DNA from 4 places in the Cytobacillus sp. FSL W8-0315 genome. Region 3 is predicted to be linked to each of the others. Evidence: riboswitches for the same ligand, from Rfam matches in the RefSeq annotation. Region 3 holds a riboswitch; each other region holds the start of a gene.

Region 1 (5,877 bases), 3.1 Mb from region 3:
TAGGTTAAGAACAGTAGGAGCAAAAATAATATGGGAGGCATTCATCAACACCTCATTTATTGAGTAATTCCAGCCTTTACATTTAGATTGGGAATAATAATCCCTATATTGAAAAAATGATTCTGCCCAAGTGCTTTGTTTTTGATGGGAGGATTGTTTATTTATATAATGGCTATATTGTGCAAGAAAGAAGGGAGATTATTATGTCACAATCAAATATTGCTCCACAGATCAAATTAATCGCTCTTGATATGGATGGAACCTTGTTGAATTCCAGAGGGGAAATTCCTGATGAAAACCGTAAGGCCATACGAGAGGCAAAGGAAAAAGGAATTGAAGTTATTTTGAGCACTGGAAGATCCAGGCTTACGGCAGGCGACCATTCCGATTCTTTGGAATTGAACTCCTACTTGATCACAGTCAACGGCAGTGAAATATTTGGCCCTGATGGTGAATCAATCTCAAGGACTCCAGTTGATTCAAAAATAATGGAGTGGATGTGGAACCTATCCCAGTCACATAAGACTAATTTCTGGGCAACAAGCTGCGAACGGGTTTGGACGAATGAAATGCCTGAAAATATTCATGACCATGAATGGCTTAAATTTGGATTTGATATATCAGATGATGAAATCAGGGAACTCATTCATAAAGAGCTTCAAACAAAAGGGGATCTGGAGATTACAAATTCCAGCTTAACTAATATTGAGGTAAATGCTCTTGGAATCAATAAAGCTAAAGGTATCCAGAAGGTAACAGAGCTTCTTGGCATTTCGATGGAAAATGTAATGGCGATGGGTGACAGCTTAAATGATATTGCCATGATCGAGGAATCAGGCTGGGGTGTAGCAATGGGAAATGCGCAGGATATTGTGAAAGAAACAGCGAATGCTATTACGGGAACTAATGATGAAGCTGGTGTTGCACAGGCAATCCGAAAGTGGGCTCTTTAAAGAATAAAAACCGGCAATCATGCCGGTTTTTGGTTATTTCGAAGGATTTTTGGCAGTTAGAATCGTTTCTTCTAATTCTACCTCTACATTACCTTTAATCGCCCTGGAAATCATACAGGATGCTTCAGCTTTTTGCGCCAGCTTGCGCGCAAGTGAATGATCCTTTTCAGTCGCATCCGCCTGTAACAAAATAACAGGGCGATGAATAATTTTCTTGTATGTAATCACACCTTTAGTTACATCTACAATACCGGTTGATTCCATCGTAAGGTTTTCTTTCTCGAGTTTACTTCGTTCCATCATAGCTGCCAGGGTAATAATATAACAAGTTGCCGCTGCCCCCAGCAGCATTTCATCCGGATTTGTTCCGATTCCGGGTCCTTCCATTTCTGGCGGAATGGAAACCTTTGTTTTAAGCCCGCCTGTTTCAATTTCTCCAACATCATTCCGAAGTCCTGGCCAATATGCTTTTAATTGGAATTGGTGTTCAGCCATTCTTTAATTCCTCCAAGTTATGTATTTCTATTTACACCTTAAAGAGGAACAGGCAGAATTGCAAGACTTTACAGATTTAACGTTTCAGGCTAAGATGAAAACAGCCAACTTAATAGTTTTACTGCTAGGGGTGCCCGATGCGCGGGCTGAGAAAGAAACCGGACTGTTTTTTACCCTTCGGACCTGATCTGGATCATACCAGCGTAGGAAAGTAGTAATTGCGGGGAACGACTAATTCTCTTAGATTATTCAGCCAGGTCCAATTGCGGATCTGGTTTTTATTTTGTTCTCTAAAACAGATGAATTGGCTATCAATAAGGAGGATTTTCTATGAATCTTAACGATCAGATTGTCATTATTACAGGCAGCAGCAGAGGGCTGGGCAAAGAAACCGCAAAAGCATTCGCGAGAGAAGGAGCGAAAGTTGTCATTAACTATTTCCATAGCGAGGAAAAAGCCCATGCTCTGCAGAAGGAAATTGGCGAAAAAGCCATTGCCATTCGTGCTGATATTCGGGACAGTGTTCAAGTGAACTCCATGTTTCAAGAGACGAAGGAACACTTTGGAGCTCCCATTACAACTATAGTCAATAATGCACTGGTAAACTTTCAATTTGACCCTATTTCGAAAAAAGATGCAGAAACAATTAAATGGGACGATTACAAAAGCCAGCTGGAAGGTGCAATTCTGGGAGCATTGAACACAGTTCAGGCAGGTCTTGAAGATATGAAAAAACTGGAGTTTGGCAGGGTAATCTCGGTCGGCACCAATCTATTCCAGCATCCAGTTGTACCCTATCATGACTATACGACCAGCAAAGCTGCTTTATTAGGCTTCACCAGAAATATGGCGAATGAGCTGGGCCAATATGGAATTACGGCAAATATGGTATCGGGAGGTTTGTTAAAAACGACAGATGCCAGTGCTTCGACCTCTAAGGAAGTCTTTAAAATTATCGAAAACTCGACTGCATTAAGAAAAGTCACAGATCCTCAAGAAGTGGCTGATGCGATAGTCTTCTTCGCTTCTCCATGGGCAAGGGCAGTTACTGGACAAAATCTGGTTGTAGATGGCGGATTAGTTATGAATTAAAGGAGGATATTAGATGAACATTCAGGAGTTTAGCAGTCTATTGGAAAAAGTAAGAGTGTCAAACCCTCTTGTACATAACATTACAAATGTGGTGGTAACAAACTTTACTGCAAATGGCCTGCTGGCAATTGGGGCATCACCAGTAATGGCATATGCACATGAAGAGGCAGCTGAAATGGCTAAAATAGCTGGTGCATTGGTTCTCAATATGGGAACACTGACAGAAAAAGAAGTAAAAAGTATGCTCATAGCGGGTAAATCAGCAAATCAGCATGGGGTTCCAGTCATTTTCGACCCGGTTGGTGTCGGCGCCACGGCTTATCGCACAGATACAGCTAAAAGAATATTAGAAGAGTTAGATATTACCATCATAAGAGGGAATGCTGCAGAAATTGCCAACGCGGCAGGACAGAAATGGAGTATAAAGGGCGTAGATGCAATTGAAGCAGCAGGTAACACTTCAGAGCTTGCTAAGTCGGCAGCAAAAGAACTTGGTGCAGTAACCGTTATTACAGGAAAACAGGATATCGTTTCAGATGGAAAATCCACTTTTGCCATTAACAATGGCCATCCTCTTCTAACGAAAGTAACGGGTGCCGGATGTCTTCTTACTTCAATAATAGGAGCTTTCGCTGCTATTGAAAAGGATCCTGTAAAAGCGGCAGTAACTTCATTGGTCGTTTATGGCTCTGCAGCCGAAATCGCAGCAGAAAAATCGGATGGCAAAGGACCAGGCACTTTCCAAATAGAGTTTTTGAATAGCTTATATAACATTTCAGCTGCAGATGTTGAATCATATGGCTCTTTTGAAAAACGACCAGTTAGGAGGCAATATAAATGAAAGTGAACAAAGCTTTAACCATAGCGGGTTCTGATAGCGGCGGCGGCGCGGGCATTCAAGCTGACTTAAAAACATTTCAGGAACTCGGTGTTTTCGGCATGTCTGCTTTAACTGCGGTAACGGCTCAAAACACCAAGGGTGTTCAAGGAGTTTATCCAATGACAGCAGAGGCAGTTTCTGCTCAAATTCAGTCGATAGGAGAAGACCTCAGACCTGACGCTGTGAAGACAGGAATGCTTTTTAGTGCAGATATAATCGAGAGTGTTTCCAATGAAATTGTGAGATACGGCTGGAAAAATGTCGTCATAGATCCAGTAATGATAGCAAAGGGAGGAGCAAGTCTTCTTCAGAATGAAGCGATATTAGCGATGAAAAAGCATCTTATCCCTCTCTCTCTGGTGATTACCCCGAATATTCCAGAAGCAGAGGTTTTAACGGACATAAGAATTCGTTCACTAGAGGATAAAAGAGAAGCAGCAAAAAAACTGCATCACCTTGGAGCGAAAAATGTCATCATAAAAGGCGGCCATGATGAAGCAAAAGACATAGCAGCAGACCTTCTTTTTGACGGAGAAAGTTTTTCGGAATTTAAAAGCAGCAGAATACAAACAGCCAACACACATGGAACAGGCTGCACTTACTCGGCTGCCATCACCGCTGGCCTCGCTGACGGTCTTACCGTGCCAGAGGCTGTTGATCGGGCAAAAAAATTCATCCAGGCAGCAATTGAAAATGATTTAGGAATTGGCAGCGGTCATGGACCTACCAATCACTGGGCGTTCAATAAAAGGAAGAAGGAGGCTGAAGTATATGGCTGTTAATCCGCAGGCAATGAGAAGCTTATTAAAAGTATACTTCATAATGGGCAGCACAAATTGCTGCCAGAATCCTGAAAATGTCCTTCAAGCAGCCATCAAGGGAGGCATTACGTTATTTCAATTCCGTGAAAAAGGAGCAGGATGCCTTCATGGTAAAGAAAAGGAATCGCTCGCAAAAAAGCTTCAAGCAATCTGCAAACAGAGCAATATCCCTTTTATTGTCAATGATGATATTGAATTGGCAGTTAAAATAAATGCAGATGGTGTCCATATAGGCCAGGACGATGAAGCAGCCGATGTGGTCCGCAGGAAAATTGGCAGCAAAATCCTGGGAGTCTCAGTGCACAGCATGCAGGAAGCGGAAACAGCGATCCGTCAAGGCGCAGATTACATTGGCATAGGGCCTATTTATCCGACATCCACAAAGGCAGATGCCAAAGCAGTACAGGGACTTACTTTTTTGACAGAATTAAGATCTGCCGACATCCAAATTCCTGTTGTAGGAATAGGCGGAATTACTTCTGAAAATGCATCTCCCCTAATTGAGGCAGGAGCAGACGGTGTTTCTGTCATTTCTGCAATCAGCCAGGCGGATTCACCAGAAAAAGCAGCCGCCAAGTTATATGATTCAGTAAATAGAATAATGAGAAATGCCCATTGATTTGGGCATTTTTTATTGTATGCATGTTTGAAATTCTAAGGTTTATCCCAATCTATTGAGGATAGCTCACTAACAAACAATAGAAACAGAGGGATGAACAATTGAAAAAGTGGATGGAATCAGGCCTCTATGTTCAAGTGGCAGCTTTCATGCTGGTCGTCTATTATGGCTTCATTTCAGGTCTTGTGGCTGAGGAAACTCATATCGCAGAATTCGAAGGTAGAATAGAGGAAAAATATCGGCAGACCTCGGTTGATAATTACTTGAGCAACTTCAGCACGCATGAAGAATATTGGATTCGGCTGGATAATGGCAAAGCCTTTGAGCTGACGGCATCATTATATGAAAGTATTAAGCGGGGTGAAAAGGTCAAATTAGTGCAAATGAATGCCGGTACCATGATATTCAGGCAATAGAGCACCGCTAATTAAAGTATGCTGCATTTGCCAGTAATTTTTGTTGTTTGCCATTCCCGTTACAGTACTTTAACTGTGCAAGTATTGAATATCCGTGGTAATGTTGTATTCAGACAGATTTTTTAACATAAGGAGATATAATAGCAATGAAACTCGTTTCATGGAATGTGAATGGCATAAGGGCATGTGTGAAAAAAGGATTCATGGATTACTTCAAAGAAGTGGATGCAGACATATTTTGCATTCAGGAATCCAAACTGCAGGAAGGACAGATCGAGCTCATACTGGAAGGCTATCACCAATACTGGAATTATGCGATAAAAAAAGGATATTCCGGTACAGCTGTATTTACAAAAAAAGAGCCGCTCTCTGTTCGCTATGGATTGGGCGATGACGAAACAGAACCTGAAGGCAGGATTCTCACGCTTGAGTATGAAGGCTTTTATCTTGTTAATGTCTATACTCCGAATTCACAGCGTGACCTGGCCCGGCTTCCATACCGTCTTGAGTGGGAAGAGCGGATCCGGGAGTATTTACTTGGCCTGGATCAGATTAAGCCTGTGATCATGTGCGGGGACTTAAACGTGGCTCATTTCGATAT
Region 2 (5,877 bases), 3.1 Mb from region 3:
CAACCATTTGCTCAATGATATGCTTGGCTTGTTTTACGTCACCGCTTACTCCAATGCTATGCTCGCCAAGAATCATTCGTTCTGATACACCGCCAGCGAGAATCATGGCAACTTGATCAAGCAATTCACTTGTTGTCGATAAGTGAAGTTCTTTTTGAATGGGGGCCACGTAACCAAGAGCTTCACCTCGGGGAATGATGGTTGCTTTTCGGACGGATCCTGGTTTTGTTAAAGCAGCCACTAAAGCATGGCCAGCTTCGTGTATGGCCACCCGCTGCTTCGTGCCGGGATCCTGCAATGCACGGGTGGTAGTTCCCAAAATGGTCCGATCCAGCGCATAATCCAAATCATCCTTAGAGATAATTTCCTGGCCGTTACGGACAGCTCTGCGGCTTGCCGTTTCAAAAAGGGAATGAAGATCTGCTCCCGAGAATCCAGAAGTGCTTTCTGCCAGATCGCCAAGTGTTGTCATGACATCCTCAGCAAGTAATCTATTTTTCGTGTGAATATTGATAATCTCTCTTCGGCCCTTTGTATCCGGAAGAGGGACATTGAAGGAGAAGTCAATACGCCCAGGACGGAGGAAGGCTTCATCGAGCATATCCTTCCTGTTTGTCGCTGCAATAAATAGTATTCCATCATTGGAATATCCGCCGTCAAGCTGAACTAGCAGCTCAGTTAATGTTTTTTCACTTTCTTCCCCGCCATGCTGCTTTCTTCTGCCTGCCAGTGCATCTACTTCGTCAATGAAGACAACAGCAGGGGCATGCTTTCTTGCATTTTGGAAAAGATTTCTTACACGGGATGCTCCCACACCAACGAACAATTCATTAAAACCGGAACCGCTGGTTGAGAAAAAAGTAGCTCCAAGCTCTTTAGCGATTGCCTGAGCCAGCAACGTTTTCCCCGTTCCAGGAGGCCCGTATAACAGAATTCCCTTTGGCGGCTTAATCCCCATCTTCAGGGAGCGCTCAGGTTCTTTTAAAATTGAAAGAGTCTGCATGATTTCCTCTTTCATTTCTTCCTGAATTCCGCCAACATCCTCAAGTGAAATGGAAGGAAGGGCCTTTGGCTTAGATACACTTTGCTTCATAGTATTTGTAGCGCCCATTCCGCCTTTTCCTGACTTAAACAGGTAAATGCCAATGGCTATAAACAAAAGGACTACACCGCCCAGAATCCAAGGGGTATAAGGTCCTGTGTTTGCGAACGTATATTGTATATTATAGGTTTCTACTAATTTATCAACCATCTCACTGTTGGGGGGCACATGGGAGATGTACTCGCCATCAGGGGCTGTGATCAGCAGTTTCCCATTTTTATATTCCTGTACTGCAACAGTCTTCCCATCCTGGGAGGCAATAATTTTTTCCACAGAAGAAAACGGGACTGTCACATCCTTTTTTCCTGCTTGTACGGTCCAAATAACCGCCGCCAAAATCACCGTGATCACCAATGCAATAGAAACAATCGTCGAAGGCTTCTTAAGACGTGATTTCAACTATTTCCCTCCTCATTAAACATACCTACATTATAAGGAAAAAGAATTGTTAATTACAGGGTTTTACACTTTTTAAACGTTGTAAATTATGGAAAAATAATATCTCCTTAGAGGAATTGTGCTATAACAGCATTCCAGGTGCATCAATTTATGATAAAAATGTGACAGAGATGAAGCAAATAAAATTATAAAACATAATAACAATCAAAACTATAAAATTGGAAACTGGATATGAAATAGTGAATAATAGAAACTGTGAAAAAAATATGGGAAAAAGGTGTAAAGATGGCACAGCAGGATTTTACAAAAGGAAATATATTCAAACAGCTCTTGGTGTTCTCAACTCCAATCATGCTCACTAATTTTCTGCAGGTTTCCTATCAATTTATTGATAGTCTGTGGGTTGGGAATCTGCTTGGGGCCGACGCATTGGGAGCTTTGGCGGTGTCCGGCACTGTAATCTTTACAGTTCTTTCTTTTATCATTGGAATAAACAATGCGGCGTTAACGATTTTATCCCAGCAAAAGGGTGGGGATCATGAAGAGGGGCTGAAACAATATTTGAATGCCTTTACCGTCATTCAGACAATTATGTCAGTTGCTCTTGGAATAGCCGGATTCCTGTTTGCAGAAAGAATTTTGGCCATAATGGGCACACCTGCAGGAATGGCTGAAGGTGCAGCATCCTATTTGCAGATTAACTTCATTGGTATTCTGTTTTTATTTGGATACAATTTTATAGGAACCGTACTCAGGGCGCTTGGAGACAGCAAGAGTCCACTGTACTTTGTCCTGATAGCAGTCGTATTAAATGCAATCCTGGACCCTCTTTTTATATCTGTATTCCAGCTTGGTATTGATGGGGCAGCTTGTGCTACGATCCTTTCACAGGGGTTCGCATTTATGATCGGAATGATATTCATACTCCGCAAAAAGCTGGCGCCGTTCACTATTCCTTCTTGGCCGCATAAAGAGGAAGCGGCATTAATTTTCAAGCTCGGCATCCCTTCTGGACTTCAAATGACCGTTATATCGGCTGGTGTTATGGCTATTATGTCTGTCGTCACCTCTTTTGGCGATGACGTGGTTGCGGGATTTGGTGCAGCTCAGCGTATTGACAGCATCATTATGCTTCCTGCGATGGCATTGGGGACTGCAGTCAACAGTATGGCCGGTCAAAATATAGGGAGAAATCAATGGGAACGGGTTCATCAAATCGCCTTGTACGGAGTCATTTACAATCTTGGAATCATGTTTATCATCGCTTTTGGTACGGTCCTATTTGCAGAACACGGGGTGCGCCTGTTTATACAGGATAAAGAATCAGTTCAGTATGGCACTGACTATTTAAAGATCATTGCCTTTTTTTATCCGCTCCTGGGCATTAATTTTATATTGAATGGTGTGGTAAGAGCTTCCGGTGCGATGTTTCAAGTGCTCATACTGAATATCATTTCATTCTGGATCCTGCGCTATCCTTTAACATTCCTATTTTCAAAGTTTATGGGTGATAAAGGAATTGCTGCAGGCATGGGGATAAGCTTTGCTATAAGCAGTGTCATCGCCTTTATGTATTACCGTATCGGAAAGTGGGATAAACAGGCTATATTTGGAGAGGGAAAATAATCCTTTTCACTTTCATTTATTTCATTTATACTAAAATTGGATAATACAATAACGTGCCACAAGGGGAGCATTCTGCTGAGAGTGAATAGTTCGCTGTTCTGACCCTTTGAACCTGTTAGATAATGCTAGCGCAGGAATGTGGAATAAAAGGCGGAAGGGGTTTTTCTGCCTGCTTGTTCTCCCTTGGGGTATCGTCATACGATTATAGGGGGATTTTTTTATGAAAAAATTAAGCCTGACGGCGATGATTGAAGCTTCATTTTTTGCAGCATTTGCTATTATTTTGGATTTCCTTCCATCTATTAAGCTGTCGCCTTCCATTTCGATTTCTGCTGCGATGATTCCCATATTCATTTTGGCATTCAGATGGGGCTTTAAAGTCAGCTTCATTGCCGGTCTATTATGGGGAATATTGCAGATTGCCATGGGTGATGCCTGGATTGCGACTCCGCTTCAGGCATTTATTGAGTACTTTGTGGCATTTGCCTGTATCGGTTTTGCCGGTTTGTTTTTCCGACCAATTCAAAATCAGCTGCGCAGCGGAAACAAGAAAAAGGCATTGGGCTGGGTTGTTTTAGCTGTGTTTGCCGGAAGCCTTGCCCGGTATTTCTGGCATTTCATAGCAGGTGTCCTTTTCTTTGGGAGCTATGCGCCGGAAGGGATGTCACCGGTTCTCTTTTCCTTCCTGGCAAACGGTGCAACCATGCTCGGAGCAGCTATTCTCTGCTCGATTTTAGCAGTATTAATTATATCTTCAGCTCCAAGATTGATCATAAGAAAAACGGATGAAGTTATTCAATCACAAAAACGCGCTTCCTAATATAATCAGCCTCTTTGGAAATTTCCAAAGAGGTTTTTTCTTATTTTAGGAAACTGCTCCTGAAAAATGGGTATATTACTCAAAAAGGGGAGTGATTGTTTGTCAAACACATTGCAGGGCAATATTATTACAGGTGTATATGATGCAGAAACCAGTGCCTTTGAGATCCAGAAGGTTAAAAATTTCAGCACCCAGTCTGTCCTTAACAAAAATCAATGTGAAAATTTGTATAACTATTTATCCCTTCATGAAGAGGATGAGGGAGGACAGATTATTACACTTTACGATCAAATGCCATTAATGCTGACCAGGCAGGAAATAGGCAATTTAAAGAAAGATTTGGAGAACATTAAAAAGCTATATCAGTAGAAAATTGCTTTGCACCTTTGCAAAGCTTTTTTTGCATAAATAAATTTGACAATTTTGTGACAAAAAGTTTGACAAATTTGTGAACATAGTTAGAATATTAAATAAAAGGGGATGGAAATATGACTTTAAAACAGCAAAAGGTGCTGCATTTTTTTAGAAATGTTACTGCGGCCGGTATTCTTTTAGGGTTAATTGTCTTTATTTCAAGCTTTTTTGTAAGCGGTCTCACGGGTGAGTATGTTTTATCAATCGGTTTAAGCATTATGGTATCATCCATGCTAATTTTTGGATTCGGATTTTTTATTAATGTGATGGAAGAAATGACAAAGGGCAGCAAGGGAATCAGACAATACAAATAAAACCGGCCTCCAAAAGGGAGACCGGTTTTATTATCTGGCTCATGGGATGGACAAGGCGATTCCGCTTTTCTTGAATTAATGAGCCGCGTGCCCAGAAGTGAGAACCCAAATAGAACCTACTACAATTACAATAACCATAAATACGGCATAAATCATATTAACTAAGTTCGTTTTGCCGTCTTCTCCTTCTCTTAAGTGCATGAACATGAACAGCTGCATGCCTGCCTGAATGACAGCCAGCGAGCCGATGATCCACATGATCACTTTAAAAGAGAGGTTCGTTTTTAGGGCAATACCTGCTGCTGCAAATGTCAGCACAAGGGAAACAACAAATCCAATGACATGGCTTATAGGGAAGCTTTTTGATTGATGATGTTCCATTTAAGCCACCAGTCCTTTCAAATACACGAATGTGAAAATAAAGATCCAGACCACATCAAGGAAGTGCCAGTAAAGGCCGATAATAAACGTTTTTCTTGCTGTAGTAGGGGTAAGGCCTCTTTTTAAAAGCTGGATAATGACCATAGTTGCCCAGCCAATTCCCAATGTAACATGGGCTCCGTGTGTACCCAGCAGGACAAATAAGCTGGATAGGAACGCACTTGTCTGCATCGTTGCACCTTCATGGGCATAATGGATAAACTCATTAATCTCCATGAATAGGAATCCTGCGCCAAGTGCAAGGGTAATCACCAGCCAGGTGATTAGCCCTTTCAGGTTATGGCGGCGCATTTCAAAAATGGCGATGCCCATTGTAAAGCTGCTTGTCAAAAGGAGGACTGTCTGAATCATGACATCCTTGATCACAAAAATGTCTTTATGTGTTGGCCCTCCAGCAAAGCGTTCATATAAAACTCCATATACTCCGAACAGAGTGGCAAATAGAACGATTTCAGCGCCAAGGAAAACCCAGAAGCCAAGAATATTCATCCGGTCCTGTTCAGTTTGATATTCAAGGGGCAAAGAAGTATCCACTTTAGCTGACATGATCGTGCACCTCTCCTTCTGTTTTTCTCCACGCATTTTCAATTCTGTGGATTTCATCTTTTGTAACATGGAAGCCTTCATTGTAATCGAATGAACGAATGATCAATCCAGCAAAAATGCCGATGGCAGCTACAGCTGCAGCGATGTGCCATTCAAATACAAGGAGGAAGCCTGCGATGCCAAAGATGACACCCATATAAATCGGAAGCCAGGAA
Region 3 (5,877 bases):
TAATACATCGTACTTCCCTTCTGTCACAGGCACAGGGGCATTCTCTATTTCATGAACAATTCTCACCTGACCAGCATACCCTTTTGGAATCAGATAAAGATCATGAGTTTTTTCTTCCAAATCTGCCTGCTGAAGCATCCAAAAGCCCCCCATCGGCAGCAGGCAGGCGATGAGAAGACCAGCTGCATTCAAGGCAATCCTCCACCCCCCTGGCATCTCGCGGTCCCATTTCCGCCACTCGTCCACTAAAAAGAAAAGCACCGAAGCAATTAATATGTAAAAAGCAAACCCTTCCATAATAAAATAAGTGACAGCAGCCAAAATGGTATGTATAAATGCCGCCGCGGGAAACCGCCATATTGCTAGATTCTTAGTAAAAACCTCAGAAAGCAGCGACACTGGAACACCGTATATCACATTTCCGAAAAAGCAGTAAAAAAAAAATCATAATCAGGAAGAAAGAAAACAGTTCCCCTTCAGACAAGAAAAAGAGAAGCCAAAAACCAAATGTAAAAAGAATGGAAGCCTGCAGGGCCGTTTTTATTTTAAATCCCAGCATAAGAAATAAATGAACCTCCTCTCTCTGTTGTGATTAATTTCACATATAACTAAGCATACATACAAGGTATCATTAACCTTTTATTTTCAACGTGCACAAAATTAATGCCAGGCGGCCTGCTTCCTTAACTAACAGACCCTTCCTCAATCACCTCTATTGCCCACCCGATCCCTTCTTCTACCATTTTTTCCGGAGGGTTCGTGTGTGGAGTGTATTCCATGACAAAAAATACATCCTTGCATTCTTTAGCTAAAAAATCCATCAGCTTCTTAATTTTATGATGATTGCCATCATTCTCATGAGATGGATGCACAGGCACCCAAATATATTTATCACCCTGATATTCAACATTATGTAAATGGACCACTCTTACAAACTCGGACCATTTTTCTATATAATTTATGGCCTTCTCGCCTGCGGCCAATATATAATCCCCAATATCGACACAGAGGCTGAGTCCGTATTTCTTCCATGTCTCTACAGGAAAGCGGTCAAGATAATGAATCCCTGCTGGCGATTGCTGGAATCCCAATTTAGGTTCACACACAATCATAATCCCATACTTACTCTGAAAAAAACTGAGTTTCTTGAGTCCCTCCTCAATGATCTCTGCTGGATTCCCATTGGTTTCCTTTTTAAAGTAAGGAAAGTGCACCAATATGTATTCAGCTCCAAGCCGGGACATTCTTTCCACTTCCGTCTCAAACTGGATCCAGGCTTCCTTCGGATTTATACGGATCTTTTCCAGCAGATCGTATTTGCTTTGTCCCCGGAAAAGAGGCGAATGAAAACCAAAGCTTTTGTTTGTTTTACCCAGCATTTCAATAAAACAGCGGAAAGATTCTTCATCTTGAAATTCGCCTATCTCAATATGCGGCAAATGACGTTTAAAAAGTTCAGGAAACAGCTTGCTGTCTGACAAAATGACGCTTCCCGATATCCCTATATGATGAGCCATGATATCCCCTCTCTTATGTATTCTTATAGCAATCTTATCATACCTCATGTAACTTATTGGAAAATAGTGCCGTCTAATCATTAAAATACATGAGGAGACTTTTATGATAAAAAGAGTGTTTGGTTCCATTATCGCAGTACTGTTATTATTCATTCTTTTTTTCCGAAGCGGAATCATTCTGGATTCCATCGGCATTCATTTTGAAAATCCTTTGGCTAAGAAAATGGAAGTGCCTGCTGCTTATTCAAAGGCCGATTCTAATCAAAACGGCATTGCCGATCCGCTTGATATGGTCCTGACAGCCAGAAAAGAAGTGGAACAGCGCACGCCATATAAAAGTGCCTACTATGCGGGAGGATATCCGCCCGATGGTGAAGGTGTCTGTACAGATGTGGTTTGGAGGGGTTTCCAGGGGGCTGATGTAACCATAAAGGATCTTATTGATCAGGATATCGCCGAGAATACGGACTTGTATTCAAGAGTGAAGGGCAATCCTGATCCAAACATTGATTTCAGGAGGGTGCCAAACCAGAATGTCTTTTTCAGCCGCTTCGCAAAGTCATTAACAACAGAACTGATTCCAGGAGATATTAAGAACCTTCAGCAATGGCAGCCGGGTGACATTGTGGTTTTCCTTTCTCCTAAATTCGACCATGTTGCCATCATATCTGACAAACGGACGAAAGATGGCATTCCATATGTCATACATAACTCCACACCATTTGCAGCAGAAGTAAAACTCTCTTCTTTTAAGACTCCTATTACCGCTCATTACAGATGGGATTTTGAAAAAACGCCTGCACTGCCATAAAGCAGATGCAGGCGTTTTTCTTATTAAATACGAAAGTATAAAATTTTGAACTTCGATAACTGTCTAGCGCAAGCAGCCTCCCCCCTTGAGGTCACAAGCTTGTCTAGCTCCGGCTCCTAGGAACCCGGGGCCATAAGGAACCGTCTTATCCCTGAGGCCCGCAGGACAAGGAAGGCTTCGTCAGCATAATCATCGCACGACCAAAAGCGGCAGATTATGGGAGGATGTGGGTCATGCAGACGTTGCCACAGGACAAGGAAAGCTACGGCAGCGATACATCGCACGACCGAAAGCGGTAGCTTTTGGGAGGACGTTGCGCTCTTAGCCTGCGTTCCTTTTTGAGCGAGGCGCTTGCGCTTTTCTTATCTTACTGCTGAAGGATTGCCTGCCGGCCACTCTTCGCAGGTGTAAGCCATCTCCCAGAAGCCAAGCTCCAGCTGGCAGCTTTTTCGGAAAGCATCCTTCATTCGCTGCCTTTCTTCCGGTGATGCCGCATCAGCAAGCTCATCCAAACGGTTTCTCATATTCATGGTCACAGCTTCGACCCTTAAATTTGCGTAAAAAGAGATCCATGGATAAAACGGATGGTTCTCATCTGGCTCATATTGCTTCATGAGTTCAAGCCCAATCTCCCAATAAGTCCATGGACAAGGCAATAATGCAGCAAGGATTTCACCCATGCCGCCTGTGTGGGCATGATACATCATATGCTTAACATAATGATCAGCTGTTGGAGGGAGCGGATAGCCCTGCAATGCCTCGTAATCCACGCCAATCTGCTGGCAGAAATTATGGTGGGGATGTACTTCGCTGTTCAATACAAATTCTATTTGCTGATTAAAATATGCAATATCCTTACGCTCTGCTGACTTTGAAATGGCAATCCCATAAATATGCATGAACGCATTCAGATACTCAAAGTCCGCTTTAATGTAATGGGCCAGTGCCTCTTTCGGCACGTCCCCTCTCCCGATACCCTGGACAAATGGGTGCTCAAATATCAGCTGAAACAAATCTTCATTTTCCTTGCGCAGAATCTCTGAAAAAGTCATAAAAATAGCCTCCTTATTAATTACAGAAGCTGCCGGGGAAAAAGCATGAGGATATAAAACGAGGTCCTCACTGCTTCCCTGCGCTGGCATTATCCAGATCAGGTTCCAAGGGACAAAGGAAAAGCTCCTTATCTCAGCCGTAGCGCCCCTAGCAGTTTTCTAACATTTTAATTGTTTTTTACCGATTTTCTAACTTGACGTTTTTCTCTCATAAATTTGGGATTTCGCTTATAACTCTTGAAAATCGCTCATTAAGTCAGATTTCTTTACTATGCTGCTTACTCATCCAGCTTCGCCAGCTCAAAATCATCATATATTCTGAACCAGATTCTTCTCTTTAACCTTTGCCAAAACCATCCAGCCTATGGCCGCACCGGCAATGCTGCTGACCAGGAATGGCGGCACAAAGAAGAATGCCCCAGCTGCGCTTCCCATGAGAACCTTTGCAAAAGGGACTGCAAACAATGCACCGATTATGCCGGTACCTACCACTTCTCCTACAGCAGCCCATATTTTCCGGCCGAACTTCAAATAAAGCACACCTGCCAAAAACGCTCCGATCATGCCGCCTGGAAACGCAAGCAGCGTCCCGAATCCAAGCAAATTACGAAGCAGGCCAATCATAAATGCCACAGCTGCTGCAGGCAGGGGGCCAAGCGTCACCGCTGCCAATACATTCACCGCATGCTGCACCGGATAGGCCTTGGCTATGCCTGCCGGAAACCAGAGCAAATGGGATCCCAGTGTCCCAATTGCTACAAATAAAGCCATCGTAGTTAACAATCGGGTTCTGTTCATCTAAACCTCCTTTCTAAAGGGCCGCCTGATTGCTTATCAGGATGGGAAGTATGTATACAAAAAAGCCAGATTCCCTTAAGGACCTGGCTTGGTTTAAGTATATGAATTGACATATAGTCAAATCCTACTTCCCTCCGCTGGCATTAACCAGATCAGGTCCATAAGAGTCAGAAAGCTATAACGCGCTTTCCTCTCAGCCCGCACATTCGGGGCACCCCTAGTAGCTGCATAGATATTTAGTTTGATAAGCTATCTCAAGCTTAACAAATTATTCCGGCACTGTCATCAATCTTTTTGCTTATATACTTTTCTTGGTGCAATCAATGTATTAAGCGCTCTTCGATTTCTGCTGAGAAACTATCGAAGTAGCTTCAGACTTGCCATTTCCTTTAGACTCCCGACTCCTGCCAGAGAAAGTGACACTTTTGTTTCTTCAATAAAGTTGGCAAGTACTTTTTCAACTCCATTCTGCCCGCCAATGGCCAAACCGTACACATACGGCCTTCCCAGGCAAACTGCGTCGGCTCCTAATGCCAGTGCTTTGACCACATCGGAACCGCGGCGAATGCCGCTGTCAAACAATACTGGAATTCTTCCTTTGACTTCCTTCACAACCGGTCCAAGCGCATCAATCGCCGCAATCACTCCATCAAGCTGCCTGCCGCCATGATTGGAGACTATGATTCCGTCTATCCCTTTTTCAACGGCCAGCCTGGCATCTTCGGGATGGAGAATACCCTTTAATAGAATCGGCAGATTTGTTTTCTCTTTTAACCTAGCAATATGCTCCCAGCTCAAGGTTGGATGATGGATATTATCAAGGATTCCCTGAACTACATCACCGTCATGGAGAGTGGCCATAAAGACCGGGTCACTCTCATAGTTTGCTTTTCCATAGCCAAGCTTTAACGGTGAAAAATTGTTTCTTAGATCAGCTTCCCTCCACCCCATCATCACCGTATCTACTGTTAACACAATTGCTTCATAGCCTGATTCCTCCGCCCGGCGCACCATACTGAACGCAGCATCTTCATAATTGGACCAATATAATTGGAACCATTTTGGACTCGTGCCTGTTGCATTTGCGATTTCTTCAATGGAATAACTGGATACCGTGCTCTGGATAAAAGGAATTCCAAACGAAGCTGCCGCCCGGGCAGATGCAAGCTCTCCCTCACTGTGTTCAAGACGCTGCATTCCTATAGGTGCAAGGAATACTGGATAAGGATACGTTTTTCCAAATAAATTCACACTTATATCCGGCACTGATACATCTCTAAGCATCCTCGGTACAATTGAGTATTTTGCAAAGGATTCGATATTCTTTTTCAGCGTTTCTTCTCCCCCGGCTCCTGATTGGACATAGCCAAATCCGCCAGCTCCCATCACTTTCTCTGCTTCTTCTTCCAGTTCCTTAAATGAAATAGGAAAGTTTTCTGCGAAACTAATATTCTCTACTTTTGCCATATTCCAGCCCTGCCTTTTTTGAATTTATTGAAAATAATAACACTTTTTCAGATTTTATGAAACCATCTAATAAAATCATAAATTCGCAGTTACAGCCTTTCCTATACAAATTAGCCGCAATAAGCAGGGATTTCACAAAAAATCATGAATAAACATTTTAACCTTAATGAAATTGGAGTGTACAAAATGTTAATCAAACAGCCTTTTGATGAATTTCTGAAATTCCATTACG
Region 4 (5,877 bases), 4.1 Mb from region 3:
TCATCTAAAGCTGAAAAAGGTTCATCCAGCAAAATGATAGGCTGCGGGCTTAATAATGCCCGGATAAAGGCAGCCCTTTGCTTCATTCCCCCTGACAATTCATGGGGGTATGCATTTTCATAGCCGCCGAGACCAGCTTTTTGAAGCATCTTTCTGGCCGCTTCCGAATCGGTTTTACCCATTAGCTCCTGTCCAAGCAGAACGTTTTGAAGAATGGTTCTCCAGGGCATCAGGGAAGGTGTCTGAGGCATATAGCTTATTGAACCGCGTTTGCCGTTGATTTTCACATTCTCAAGCGTTATGGAGCCTTCGTCCGGCAGAAGCATCCCGCCAATCAGGTTGAAAATGGTGCTCTTTCCGCTCCCTGAAGGACCTAAAATCGAAACAAATTCCCCTTCATTTACATGAAAACTCAAATTGTCTAAAACCTGATTAGTATCAAAACTTTTGGTTAAATGATTAACGGATAATTGTATCATTTCCTGGCACTCTCCCGTGACTTCCATTTAATCAGCAAACGTTCAGCCAGTAAAATTCCTCCAAAAAACAGCAAGCTTAACAGCATAATCGCAAAAATGGCAACAAAAACACGGTCTGTCCGAAATGAAGAAGATGCCAGAGTCATATAAACACCTATTCCTTCTTTAGCTCCGAGCCATTCGGATATTACAGCACCCATCACACTATAGGTTGCGGAGATTTTTAGCCCTGAAAATAGAGAGGGAAGGGAATAGGGAAGCTCCAGCTTCCAAAACAGCTGTCCTTTGCTGGCCCCTGCCATCAGCATATAATGCCTAAGTTCTCCGGGTGTCTGGCGAAAGCCGTCCAATGCAGCAACAGTAATGGGGAAGAAGCAAACCAGCGTGATGACAATCAGCTTTGGAAGTATCCCGAAACCAAACCAAACAACCAGCAAAGGAGCCAGAACAATTATAGGCACATTTTGTGAAAGTATGAGGAGAGGGTAAACCGACTCCCTTATAAAAGGCAATAAGTGCAGTATAACGGCTGTGATTAAACCTATGACGGTGCCAATGGCAAATCCCAATAGGGAAAGCATGACTGTCGATTGAAGGTGGTGGCTGAAGCCCTCCCAGCCCGAAATCGCTTCCAGAACGATTTCTGTTGGCGGAGGCAGGAGCCATGCAGGGACTTCTGCCAGATTTACTGCCATTTCCCAAGCAATGAATAAAAGAAGGAGAACCGCAGCCGGCCTCCATCCTTTTCTGAACAAATTTATCATGGACGATATTTCTCCGTTAAATCACTCATTTCAATACCGTCCGGCTGATATAGAACCTTTACCTGTGAGATTACATTGCTGCTTCCTCTTTCAATCATTTTTCTGTTCATATCAGCTATGATTTTCAATAAATGGTCTAAATCGCCTTCCATCGTTGTTTCGAGGGGATGCACTTCGTACTTAACACCGGATTGCTGAATGACACTAATTGCTTCATCAACGTAAGGTATAACATTTTCCCCATCTTTTGTTTTCGGTATGATCTGAATGCTTACAAGTGCGTTTGCCATATTTGAACTCTCCTTATTCCGGCAGGAAGTCATTAGTAAATGCTTTGCCTGCATCTAATTCTTTATCTAAAAGACCATTTTCATGCATCCAGTCTGCATAGTTTTCCCAGACTTCAAGCTTTTGTTCACCCCATCTTGAAGCATCATCCTGATAGCGGGGGGATAGCCATTCCTGGCTTTTTTTGACCAATTCGCTGTCCAGATCCGGAGCATTCTTTAACAAAATATCTGCTGCTTCGCCAGGTTGATCGATTGCAAATTCATATCCCCTTGCTGCTGCTTTTACAAATGCTTTGACAGTATCCGGATCATCTGCAATCATTTTTTCGCTGGTTGCGAGAACGGGCGTGTAGTAATCCAGTTTTTCTGAGTAGTCGGTAAGGTAGACCATATTAATCTTTTCCCCCCGAAGTTCTGCTTCTACACCTGTCCATCCATAATAAATCCATGCGAAGTCTATATCTCTTTTAACAGCTGTAAAAAAGTCAGCATCCCCCATATTAACAATTGAGACCTTATCAATATTAGCGTTTTCCTTCTTCATTAGGGAGTCTATTACCGATTTTTCTACAGGTGCCCCCCAGCCGCCATAAGTTTTTCCTTCAAAGTCTTTCGGCGATTTAATGTTTTTTTCGGCAGGGGATGCAAAACCGGAAGTATTATGCTGAATAACAGCTGCTATCGATACAAGGGGAACGCCCTGTACACGTGCTTCCGTGATGCTTTCCTGATAGCTGACACCAAAATCAGCCTTGCCTGATGCAGTCAATTGATCTGCACCTGCTTCACCTGGCATTATAATTTCTACATCGAGCCCTTCTTCTTTAAAATATCCTTTGTCCTTTGCGGCATATAAGCCGGTATGATTGGTATTAGGTGTCCAATCCAGTACAACAGTAACTTTTTTCAAATCTTGTTTGCTGTCTGAATCTTCGCTTCCAGTCTGATTATCCGGTCCATTGCCGGCACAGCCTGAAAGAAGCAGCAGCGAACAGATAGCTGCAATCCACTTTTTCATAAGTACTCCTCCTAAAAAACGTTATGTAATAAGGAAAGTTAATGATAGTCTGCCCTGAAAAATAAAAACGCCCCGGTATAAACCAGGGCGCATATAAAAAACATTTAGTATGTTTAAGAATATGTTCCCTACGCTGGTATGAGCCAGATCAGGTTCAAAGGGTCAGCATCTTAATGATGAAGTCTCAACCGGCATACCGGTTCCCCTACATTTCTTGCTATTTAATTTTGACAGCATAAATACTTTCCATCATTATTATAGCAAATAATATTAAAATGCACAGAAAATAATTATTTCATTCCAATCGTCCTGCTCTCTTTCCAAATTCTGAATTTTTCAAGTTCACCTGTAATTTGGCTAACGGCAAAACCAAGGACTGCTACATCATCTAAGATTCCCATTCCTATTAAAAAGTCAGGAACAAGGTCTATTGGGGAAACAAAGTATAGTATGGAAGCAATAATAAAGATAATCGATTTTTTTGAAATATGCCGGTAATCGCCTTTAGACCATGACTTTACTAAATCGATCAGAAGCTGAAACTTTTCCCATATATCACTTAATGAAGATTGGTTTTTATCTGCTTTAAGTGTAGCCTTTCTTAAAAGTCCTTTTGTTTTTTCAGGATCGTCCGCATAACGTTTAGCCCTGGATGAAAATTTTTTATAGCCGTCCTTATAAACTTTGGTTTCTATTTCAGGCATAGCTATCACTCCTATATTGATAATTCGCATAAACAGTTATAATCTAGTATTTACCGCATACCTGACATGACATAAACATTTCATGGGGAGAAATAAATGGAAATCAAATTTAACCTGTGACAAAACCTTATTGGGAGCTGATATCTATGCTTGAGAAATGGCTGAAAGAATCAAATTATACAGTAATATTGACTGGAGCAGGAATGTCGACAGAAAGCGGACTGCCTGATTTCAGGTCTGCCAATAATGGATTATGGAATGGGAAAGATCCTGGGAAAATAGCCAGTACAAAAGCATTGAATGAAAATGTGAACGAATTTATAGAATTTTATCGGCACAGGGTAATCGGGCTTAAGGAGTGTAATCCCCATCAAGGGCACTATATTCTTGCAGATTGGGAAAAGAGAGGTATTATTAAGAGCATTATTACCCAGAACGTGGATGGATTTCATGGACTCGCGGGAAGTGAAAAAATATCAGAGCTCCATGGGAATCTGCAGACACTCCATTGCCGGAAATGTAAAAAAGAGTTCCCGAGCGAGGGGTATTTGCATGGTCAATTCCAATGCCGTTGCGGGGGTGTGCTCCGTCCTTCAGTGGTTCTGTTTGGGGAAATGCTCCCTGAGGAGGCCTTAGATTTCGCAGCAGATGAAACAGAAAAAGCAGAACTTTTTATTGTTCTGGGATCATCCTTGACTGTAACACCTGCAAATCAGTTTCCGCTGATAGCCAAACAAAAAGGAGCAAAACTTGTGATTATTAATATGGAACCTACGGATTTCGATATTTATGCTGATAAAGTGATTCATGACCGCAAAATTGGTGAAGTGCTGGATGAACTTGATAGAGCCTTCAAATAGTCAAAAAACATGAAATCATAGCACTCATGCTATGATTTTTTTTATCAATCAACTATAATGGACAATGAACATGATTACTACTGCCTCAAGCGATATGATATATAAGGAGTGTTCAGCATGTTATCAAACATCGGTATTCCAGGTTTAATTCTAATCCTGGTTTTGGCTCTGATTATTTTTGGACCCAAGAAACTTCCTGAAATAGGAAGAGCGTTCGGGGAGACATTAAAAGAATTTAAGAAATCTACCCGTGAACTCACAAAAGATGATGACAATGATAAAAGGAAATAACCTATTCAAGTGGTTTAGAACCGGCTTTGCAGACAATAGTCTCGAAGCCGGTTTTTTATTTTCTGGCTTTCGAAGCGAGTGAATGGGTATAGAAAAGAGAGAAATGAAAAAATGGTTGACTAACATGTATATACAAGATAAAATGAAAGCGTAAACAGTTCATGTATATACAAGTTGGTTTGCTAAATTGGATAGAGTTGTAAATGGCGAGAACAATAAATAAAAACCTTATAACTGTTTTTTTCTATAATATGAAAACGGTAACAGGAGGAGAGCGAAGAATGGCTACGAATAAAGAGTCAGCAGAGCAAATTGTAGAAGCTATCGGGGGCAAGGATAATATCGCAGCGGCTACTCATTGTGTTACACGTCTGCGTTTTGCCTTAAAAGATGAGGGGAAGGTCAATAAAGAAAAACTCGAAAATATAGATGTAGTGAAAGGTTCCTTTTCCACAAATGGACAATTCCAGGTTGTCATTGGACAAGGCCTTGTTGATAAAGTGTATAAAGAAATGACAGAAGCAACTGGAATAGGCGAATCATCAAAAGAAGAAACAAAAAGTGCTGCTGCTGAGAACTTAAATCCATTGCAGCGCGGCATTAAAACACTCGCAGATATTTTTATTCCAATCCTTCCAGCTATCGTAACAGCCGGTTTGCTGATGGGGATAAACAATATTATGACAGCACCGGATATTTTCTTTGATGATAAGTCTTTTGTTGAAGTTTATACTAACTGGGCTGATCTGGCTGGCATCATTAACCTGATTGCCAATACTGCTTTCGTATTCCTTCCCGGTTTGATTGGATGGAGTGCTGTAAACCGGTTTGGCGGAAGTCCTCTTCTTGGTATTGTGCTAGGTTTAATGCTAGTGCATCCGGATCTTTTAAATGCATGGGGCTATGGTTCTGCTGAAGAAGTTCCGAAGTGGAACTTATTCGGGTTAGAAATAGAAAAGGTAGGTTATCAGGGGCAGGTATTGCCTGTATTATTTGCTTCATACGTATTGGCTAAGATAGAAGTATTTCTGAGAAAAAGAATCCCTGATGCTTTTCAGCTTCTAACTGTCGCGCCGATCGCTTTACTGATCACTGGGTTTCTTTCTTTTATTGCTATTGGACCGATCACATTCATGATCGGCAGCTGGATTACAAATGGGGTTGTCGGAATCTTTGATGCTGTTCCAGCCCTTGGAGGCTTGATTTACGGTGGATTATATGCCCCTCTCGTTATCACTGGTATGCATCATACGTTCCTGGCAGTTGATCTGCAGTTAATCGGCAGCATTGGCGGCACGTTTTTATGGCCGATGGTTGCATTGTCTAATATAGCTCAGGGTTCCGCCGCTTTTGCCATGATGCTGTTAAGCAAAGGGAACGAAAAACTGAAAGGGCTTGCGCTAACTTCTTCAGTATCAGCGTGGCTGGGCGTAACAGAACCGGCAATGTTTGGCGTAAATCTTCGCTTTAA

Evidence for each region. Region 3 has a riboswitch for thiamine pyrophosphate ahead of thiW (energy coupling factor transporter S component ThiW). Riboswitches for the same ligand answer to the same signal wherever they lie in the genome.
Region 1: it holds a riboswitch for thiamine pyrophosphate, as region 3 does, so the genes downstream of both, MKY20_RS17275 (3-oxoacyl-ACP reductase) here and thiW (energy coupling factor transporter S component ThiW) in region 3, are expected to answer to the same signal.
Region 2: it holds a riboswitch for thiamine pyrophosphate, as region 3 does, so the genes downstream of both, thiT (energy-coupled thiamine transporter ThiT) here and thiW (energy coupling factor transporter S component ThiW) in region 3, are expected to answer to the same signal.
Region 4: it holds a riboswitch for thiamine pyrophosphate, as region 3 does, so the genes downstream of both, MKY20_RS22640 (ABC transporter substrate-binding protein) here and thiW (energy coupling factor transporter S component ThiW) in region 3, are expected to answer to the same signal.

The regions. Positions count from the first base shown of each region.
Region 1 is NZ_JBBOOC010000001.1:3,385,194-3,391,070, forward strand. Features, by position in the region: gene MKY20_RS17265 (Cof-type HAD-IIB family hydrolase) at 204-953, shown strand; gene MKY20_RS17270 (OsmC family protein) at 987-1,448, opposite strand; TPP riboswitch at 1,565-1,675, shown strand; gene MKY20_RS17275 (3-oxoacyl-ACP reductase) at 1,779-2,540, shown strand; gene thiM (hydroxyethylthiazole kinase) at 2,554-3,381, shown strand; gene thiD (bifunctional hydroxymethylpyrimidine kinase/phosphomethylpyrimidine kinase) at 3,378-4,202, shown strand; gene thiE (thiamine phosphate synthase) at 4,192-4,860, shown strand; gene MKY20_RS17295 (hypothetical protein) at 4,962-5,276, shown strand; gene xth (exodeoxyribonuclease III) at 5,423-5,877, shown strand, end outside.
Region 2 is NZ_JBBOOC010000001.1:3,415,465-3,421,341, forward strand. Features, by position in the region: gene MKY20_RS17445 (AAA family ATPase) at 1-1,501, opposite strand, end outside; gene MKY20_RS17450 (MATE family efflux transporter) at 1,787-3,127, shown strand; TPP riboswitch at 3,179-3,281, shown strand; gene thiT (energy-coupled thiamine transporter ThiT) at 3,348-3,947, shown strand; gene MKY20_RS17460 (hypothetical protein) at 4,047-4,316, shown strand; gene MKY20_RS17465 (hypothetical protein) at 4,436-4,675, shown strand; gene qoxD (cytochrome aa3 quinol oxidase subunit IV) at 4,751-5,056, opposite strand; gene qoxC (cytochrome aa3 quinol oxidase subunit III) at 5,057-5,662, opposite strand; gene qoxB (cytochrome aa3 quinol oxidase subunit I) at 5,652-5,877, opposite strand, start outside.
Region 3 is NZ_JBBOOC010000001.1:288,524-294,400, forward strand. Features, by position in the region: gene MKY20_RS01705 (DUF6843 domain-containing protein) at 1-192, opposite strand, end outside; gene MKY20_RS01710 (TIM barrel protein) at 684-1,517, opposite strand; gene MKY20_RS01715 (DUF1287 domain-containing protein) at 1,621-2,328, shown strand; gene tenA (thiaminase II) at 2,691-3,380, opposite strand; TPP riboswitch at 3,439-3,540, opposite strand; gene thiW (energy coupling factor transporter S component ThiW) at 3,690-4,178, opposite strand; TPP riboswitch at 4,291-4,407, opposite strand; gene MKY20_RS01730 (alpha-hydroxy-acid oxidizing protein) at 4,536-5,645, opposite strand; gene MKY20_RS01735 (PaaI family thioesterase) at 5,832-5,877, shown strand, end outside.
Region 4 is NZ_JBBOOC010000001.1:4,415,465-4,421,341, reverse strand. Features, by position in the region: gene MKY20_RS22655 (ABC transporter ATP-binding protein) at 1-479, opposite strand, end outside; gene MKY20_RS22650 (ABC transporter permease) at 476-1,243, opposite strand; gene MKY20_RS22645 (thiamine-binding protein) at 1,240-1,533, opposite strand; gene MKY20_RS22640 (ABC transporter substrate-binding protein) at 1,547-2,551, opposite strand; TPP riboswitch at 2,660-2,768, opposite strand; gene MKY20_RS22635 (YkvA family protein) at 2,842-3,255, opposite strand; gene MKY20_RS22630 (NAD-dependent deacylase) at 3,402-4,115, shown strand; gene MKY20_RS22625 (twin-arginine translocase TatA/TatE family subunit) at 4,233-4,406, shown strand; gene treP (PTS system trehalose-specific EIIBC component) at 4,688-5,877, shown strand, end outside.